Linked DNA regions of Magnetospirillum sp. XM-1. The protein of the gene in region 1 interacts with the protein of each later gene in a pairwise test. Links are inferred from orthologs where the notes say so. Each region holds a gene or a part of one and is shown in the gene's direction. Other genes may lie near its edges.

What was found. Proteins that work in one complex are often made in the same cells at the same time.
Region 2: the proteins of ligA (region 1) and leuS interact in binary tests that used the Escherichia coli proteins (3 or more experiments, as listed by UniProt). The link is inferred for Magnetospirillum sp. XM-1 from one-to-one orthologs.

Annotation. Positions count from the first base shown.
Region 1 is NZ_LN997848.1:1,465,909-1,469,674, reverse strand. The notes cover bases 479-3,411. They hold ligA (NAD-dependent DNA ligase LigA), read left to right. Parts: upstream 479-869; coding sequence 870-2,954; downstream 2,955-3,411. Other genes in these bases: XM1_RS23885 (hypothetical protein), read right to left, coding at 2,944-3,411; recN (DNA repair protein RecN), read left to right, coding at 479-868. Also shown: more of recN, read left to right, coding at 1-478; more of XM1_RS23885, read right to left, coding at 3,412-3,766. UniProt on the Escherichia coli protein: DNA ligase that catalyzes the formation of phosphodiester linkages between 5'-phosphoryl and 3'-hydroxyl groups in double-stranded DNA using NAD as a coenzyme and as the energy source for the reaction.
Region 2 is NZ_LN997848.1:820,649-824,221, forward strand. Bases 1-3,157 are described here. They hold leuS (leucine--tRNA ligase), read left to right. Parts: upstream 1-353; coding sequence 354-2,957; downstream 2,958-3,157. Other genes in these bases: XM1_RS04000 (DUF3576 domain-containing protein), read left to right, coding at 1-281; lptE (LPS assembly lipoprotein LptE), read left to right, coding at 2,944-3,157. In the rest of the region: more of lptE, read left to right, coding at 3,158-3,513; holA (DNA polymerase III subunit delta), read left to right, coding at 3,513-3,573.

The DNA of each region.
Region 1 (3,766 bases):
GGTGATCGCAGCACTCGACCGCGCCGCCCAGGAAGCGGCCGAGGCCACCAACCTGCTGGAACGCGCCTCGGCCGAAATCGACCTCGACCCCCGCCACCTGGAAAAGGTGGAGGAGCGCCTGTTCGCGCTGCGCGGAGCCGCCCGCAAGCATCAGGTCTCCGTCGACGAATTGCCCCTGCTGCTCGACCGCCTGGGCCGCCAGCTGGCCGCCCTGGAAGGCGGCGGCGACGGACTGGCCCGTCTGGCCCGCGAGGAGCAGGCGGCGCGCACCCGCTATCTGGAGCAGGCCCGGGCGCTCTCCAAGGCCCGCCTTGCCGCCGCCGCCCAGCTGGACAAGGCGGTGGCCGCCGAACTGCCGCCCCTGAAGCTGGACAAGGCCCGCTTCCAGACCCGCGTCACCCAGGTGGACGAGGCCCAGTGGGGGCCCATGGGCCTGGATCAGGTCGGCTTCGAGGTGGCGACCAATCCCGGCTCGGCCCCCGGCCCCTTGGGCAAGATCGCCTCGGGCGGCGAGCTGTCGCGCTTCATGCTGGCCCTGAAGGTGGTGCTGGCCCGCATCTCGTCCACGCCGACCATCGTCTTCGACGAGGTGGATTCCGGCATCGGCGGCGCCGTGGCGGCGGCCGTGGGCGAGCGCCTGGGCCGCCTGGCCGAGACCTTGCAAATTCTGGTGGTCACCCATTCTCCCCAGGTGGCGGCGCGCGGCGCCCACCACTACCGCGTGGCCAAGGCGGTCACCGGCGCCAAGACCACCACCGGCGTCGACCGCCTGTCGCCCGAGGCGCGGCGGGAAGAAGTCGCCCGCATGCTGTCGGGCGAAACCGTCACCGACCACGCCCGCGCCGCGGCCGACGCGTTGATGGGGTAAGATGATCCCCGTCCCCGCCCTCACCCCGTTCGAGGCCCGCATCGAGCATGCGGAGCTGGTCGAGAAGATCGCCCGCTGGGACGAGGCCTATCACGGCAAGGACGCGCCCGAGGTCACGGACGACGTCTATGACGGGGCCCGGCGGCGCCTGACCGAGATCGAGGAACGCTTCCCCGAACTGGCGGCCAAAAGCCCGCTTAAGGCCAAGGTCGGCGCCGCGCCGTCGGAAGGCTTCGGCACGCTGGTCCACTCGGTGCCCATGCTGAGCCTGGGCAATGCCTTCACGCCCGAGGACGTCGGCAAGTTCGACGCCCAGGTGCGCAATTTCCTTGGCCTGGGTGACGACGCCCCGCTCGCCTATGTGGCCGAACCCAAGATCGATGGCCTGTCCATCAACCTGCGCTACGAGAACGGCACGTTCGTCTCGGCGGCGACGCGGGGCGACGGGGCCGAGGGCGAAGACGTCACCCGCAACCTCGAGACCTTCCCCCAATCGCAATTGCCCCGCACCCTGGGCTCCGACGCGCCGGCGGTGATCGAGATCCGGGGCGAGGTGTTCATGACCAAGGCCGACTTCCTGGCCTTGAACCAGCGCCAGGAGGCGGCGGGGGAAAAGGTCTTCGCCAATCCCAGGAACGCCGCCGCCGGCTCGCTTCGCCAGTTGGACCCCAAGATCACCGCGTCCAGGCCGCTGTCGCTGTTCGCCTATGCCATGGGCGAGGCCTCCAGCCCGCCGGCGGCCAGCCACTGGCAATACCTGGAGCGCCTGAAGGCCTGGGGATTCTCTGTCAATCCGCTGACCCGCCGCTGCGACGGGGTGGCCGGATTGCTGGAGGCCTATCAGGACCTGGGCGACCGGCGCGCCGCGCTTCCCTACGACATCGACGGCATCGTCTACAAGGTGGACGATCTCGACCTGCAAAGGCGCCTGGGCTTCCGCGAGCGCACGCCCCGCTGGGCCATCGCCCATAAATTCCCCGCCGAGCAGGCCACCACCTTGCTGGAAGCCATCGACATCCAGGTGGGCCGCACCGGGGCGCTGACCCCGGTCGCCCGCCTGACGCCCGTCAATGTGGGCGGCGTGGTGGTCTCCAACGCCACGCTGCACAACGAGGACGAGATCGCCCGGAAGGACGTGCGCGTCGGCGACACGGTGATCGTGCAGCGCGCCGGCGACGTCATCCCGCAGATCGTCGGCGTGGTGGCCGACAAACCGCGCGGGCTTAGCCCCTTCGTCTATCCCGAAACCTGCCCGGTCTGCGGCTCCCACGCCGTGCGGCCCGAGGGCGAGGTGATCCGCCGCTGCACCGGCGGGCTGACCTGCCAGGCCCAGGCCAAGGAGCGCCTGAAGCACTTCGTGTCCAGGGGCGCCTTCGACATCGAGGGCCTGGGCGAGAAGAACATCGAATTCCTGTGGGAGAGGGGCTGGGTGCGCCAACCCGCCGACATCTTCCGCCTGGAGGCCCGCAACGGAGCCGAAACGCTGCAGAAGCTGGAGAATTTCGAGGGCTGGGGCAAACGCTCCACCGAAAAGCTGTTCGACTCCATCCGCACCCGCGCCCGCATGGGCCTGGAGCGCTTCATCTTCAGCTTAGGCATCCGCCAGATCGGCGAGGCCACGGCCAAGCGCCTGGCGCGGCATTACGGCAGCCTGGAATCCTGGCGCGCCGCCATGACCGAGGAGGCCAAGGACGAACTCATCAGCATCGAGGATATCGGCCCCTCGGTGGCCGGCGACCTGCTGGACTTCTTCAAGGAAGCGCACAACGTGGCGGCGGTGGACGATCTGGTCGCCGCCATGCGCGATCTCGGCGGCGACGTCGAGGACGCCAAGGTGATCGAAGCCTCCGCCTCGCCCGTGGCGGGCAAGGCGGTGGTGTTCACCGGCACCCTTCTCACCATGACCCGGCCCGAGGCCAAGGCCAGGGCCGAGGCCCTGGGCGCCAAGGTGGTGGGCAGCGTGTCCAAGAAGACCGATTACGTGGTGGTGGGCGCCGACGCCGGTTCCAAGGCCGCCGAGGCGGCCAAACTGGGCATCGCGACCCTGACCGAGGACGAGTGGCTGGCCCTGACGTCTAGCACGTAGAACTTAACGCCACAGAAGCCTCTTTTACCGCCGCCAACGCAAAAGGAATTACATCCCCACGCCCATCTTTTAATAACTTTGCCCCGATGGCACCTATATTGCCCTGGAGGGTCCGTCCCATCTCCAACGCAACCTCTTCGTACCCTTTGATCCTATTTTCCATCTTTTCCGAAGCTGCGATGTATGCGTAGAGAACAAAGCAATTCACAATACTGCGAACGATCCACTGGACAGCCCCACTACCACGATAAACACTATACAGCCTAGAAAGACGAGAAGAGACATCATTCCCATAAATCAATCTGTTTGAAAATTTTCTAGGCATGGCAACCTGATAACAGACAAGCTCAAGGTACCCCATTTGATACATTACCGAATTAGCCAAAAATTTTCCCTTCGGCTCTATCTCATACGTTAGCAAATCAGGCTCGATGCCATGAGCAGATAGCGACTCAGATAGCGCAAGTATAATTAATAATACCTTAAGCTCATTTTGAGCAATAATATATCCAAAATCAGCCGCAAGCCTTGAATGTATTTCATGAAACGAAAGCCCCGCACCAGGCGATGCATATCGATCTACTATCTGCAATACCCTTAATTTTGTTAGAACACCCACACTTGTCGAACCAGATGTCCTGAATGTATATTCAAAAATATTATCAAAAAATGGAGACGGATTCGTATCATATTTCAGCTTTGCCTCACCATTTTCCGCAACTCCACCGGCTATATAGTTCTTAAAATACAACCTCTCACCGGATGCCAGTATTTCTATTAATCTCCACGCCTTGTGCTCAAGGAAAGAATCA
Region 2 (3,573 bases), 650 kb from region 1 along the record:
TCATGCCGATCACCACGGCGGATGCCTTCGGCGGCACCATCATCACCGACTGGTACCAGCTGCCCGAGACGCCGAGCGAGCGCTATAAGGTCAACGTCTTCATCCTCGACCGGACGCTGCGCGCCGATGGCGTCAAGGTGTCGCTGTTCAAGCAGGTGCGCGACGGGTCGGGCAGCTGGGTCGATGTGCGCGTCGATCCCAAGATGGTCGTCGACCTGGAGAACTCGATCCTGACCCGGGCCAGGCAGCTGAGGGTCGTGTCGAGCGAACCGACGCAATAAGCAAGAGATGCGGGCGGCCCTCGAGCGCCGCCCGATCCTTAATCTTCCCAACCAAGAGCAATGGACAAGCCCATGTCGCGCCCGGAAGGCATCAGCGGCGACCGCTACAACGTCAAGGAAACCGAAGCCCGCTGGCAGAAGGCCTGGGAGGAGAAGCGCTGCTTCGAGGCTGAGATTGCGCCGGGCAAGCCTAAATATTACGTGCTGGAGATGTTCCCCTATCCGTCGGGGCGCATCCACATGGGCCATGTGCGCAACTACACCCTGGGCGACGTGGTGGCGCGTTACAAGCGGGCCCGGGGTTTCAACGTGCTGCACCCCATGGGCTGGGACGCCTTCGGCCTGCCGGCCGAGAACGCCGCCATCTCGAACAACGTCCATCCCGCCAAGTGGACGCGGGAAAACATCGCCGCCATGCGCGAGCAGCTGAAGTCCATGGGCCTGTCCTACGACTGGCGCCGCGAGGTGGCCACCTGCGAGCCCGAATACTACCGCCATGAACAGAAGATGTTCCTGGACTTCCTCAAGGCCGGCCTGGTCTACCGCAAGGAATCCTGGGTCAACTGGGATCCGGTGGAGAACACCGTGCTGGCCAACGAGCAGGTGATCGACGGGCGCGGCTGGCGTTCGGGCGCCCTGGTGGAAAAGCGCCTGCTGTCCCAGTGGTTCCTGAAGATCACCCATTACGCCCAGGATCTGCTCGATAGCCTGACGACGCTGGAGCGCTGGCCCGAGCGGGTGCGCCTGATGCAGGAGAACTGGATCGGCCGCTCCGAGGGCGCCCGGCTGATGTTCGACCTGGCCGGTCGTTCCGATCGACTGGAGATCTTCACCACCCGTCCCGACACCCTGTTCGGCGCCAAGTTCGTCGCCATCGCCGCCAACCATCCCCTGGCGGCCGAGCTGGCGGCGGGCAATCCGGCGCTGGCGGACTTCGTGGCCGAATGCAACCGCATGGGCACTTCGGAAGCGGCCATCGAGACCGCCGAGAAGAAGGGCTTCGACACCGGCCTCAAGGCCGTGCATCCCTTCGATTCCAGCTGGACGCTGCCCATCTACGTGGCCAATTTCGTGCTGATGGATTACGGCTCGGGCGCCATCTTCGGCTGTCCCGCCCACGACCAGCGTGACCTGGACTTCGCCAACAAGTACGGCCTGGGCTGGACCCAGGTGGTTGAGCCCGCCTCGGAGAAGGAGGCGGTTCTCGCCGCCATCGCCAAGGGCGAGGCCTATACCGGCGACGGCAAGGCCATCAATTCGAAGTTCCTGGACGGCTTGGCCGTGGACGAGGCCAAGGCCGAGGCCATCCGCCGCATCGAGGAAATGGGACGCGGCGAGCGCACCATCAATTACCGCCTCAGGGATTGGGGCGTGTCGCGCCAGCGCTATTGGGGCTGCCCCATTCCGGTGATCCATTGCGAGGCCTGCGGCACCGTGCCGGTTCCGGCCGAGCAGCTGCCCGTGGTGCTGCCCGAGGACGTCAGCTTCGACAAGCCGGGCAATCCGCTCGACCACCATTCCACCTGGAAGAACGTGGACTGCCCCTGCTGCGGCAAGCCGGCGCGGCGCGAGACCGACACCTTCGACACCTTCTTCGAATCCAGCTGGTATTTCGCCCGTTACACCTCGCCTGACCGCGCGGACGTGGCCTTCGACCGGGAAGCGGCCGATTACTGGATGAGCGTCGACCAGTATATCGGCGGCATCGAGCATGCGGTGCTGCACCTGCTCTATTCCCGCTTCTTCACCCGCGCGCTCAAGGATTGCGGCTATCTCGGCGTCAAGGAGCCCTTCGCCGGCCTGCTGACCCAGGGCATGATCTGCCACGAGACCTACAAGTCCGAGGACGGCGCCTGGCTGTTCCCCACCGAGGTGGTTCCCGGTGCCGACGGCAAGCTGGTCCATGCCGAGACCGGGGCGCCGGTGACCGGCGGCCGTTCCGAGAAGATGAGCAAGTCCAAGAAGAACGTGGTGGACCCGGCCGGCATCATCGACGGCTACGGCGCCGACACGGCGCGGCTGTTCATGCTGTCGGACAGCCCGCCCGAACGTGACCTGGACTGGACCGAGGCCGGCGTCGACGGCGCCTGGCGCTACGTCAACCGACTGTGGCGCATGGTGGCGTCGGCCGAGCTGCCGCCGGTGGGCGCGCCCATGCCGGAGCTGTCGGGCGAGGTGGCCAAGATCCGCCGTCTGCTGCACAAGACCATCGCCCAGGTGGGCGATGATCTCGAACGCTTCCACTTCAACAAGGCCGTTGCCCGCATCCGCGAGATGACCAACGGCCTCGGAGAACTAACGGGGGGCGAGCTGCCCGCCGGCGATGCCGGGGCCGCCTGGGTGCTGCGCGAGGGTCTGGAGGCCACCGCCCGCCTGATCGGCCCCATGATGCCTCACTTGGCCGAGGAGATGTGGCAGGCTCTGAATGGTTCCGGCCTGCTGGCCGAGGCGGCCTGGCCGGTGGCCGATCCCGCCCTGCTGGTGGAGGACAGCGTCACCGTCGCGATTCAGGTCAACGGCAAGCTGCGCGCCACCATCGAGTTGCCCAAGGATGCCGACGCCGCCCTGGCGGAGCAGACGGCCCTTGCGCAACCCCAGGTGATTTCGGCAATGTCGGGGAAGCCCGCGCGCAAGGTCGTGGTCGTGCCCAATCGGATCGTCAATGTGGTGGTCTAGAGCGCTTCTTCTGTTCGCTGTTCTGGCGCTGGGCCCGACGGGCTGCGGCTTCAAGCCCATGTACGGCACGCCGTCGGGTGCCGCCGCCGGCGTGGACGTGGATCTGGCCGCCATCCGCATCGAGCCCATCAAGGACCGCGTCGGCCAGCAGTTGCGCAACGCCCTGGTGCAACGCCTGTCGCCGCGCGGCGAGGCGGCGGATTACACCTACACGCTGACGGTCAGACTGACCGAATCGGTGAGCAATCTCGGCTTCCGCAAGGATACCTTCGCCACCGTCGCCAATCTCACCATGTCGGCCCAGGTTCAGCTGACCAAGGAAGCATCGACGATTCTCGGCGATTCGGTCAGCACCACCGTCTATTTCGACCATCTGGGGCCGCGTTATGCCAGCGTCGCCACCGAGCGCGACGCGGAAGAGCGGGCGCTTACCCAATTGGCCGACGATATCCGCAATCGTATCGCGGTGGCCATCCAGCGCTATCAGGCCAATCCCAATGCGGAGCGCTACAAACGGCGCACCATTTTCCGGGACTCCCAGGACGAGGTCCGCTGATGAAGCTCGCGGGATCGCGGGCCGAGGCGTTCCTCAAGGCGCCGGATCCTGCCATGCGCG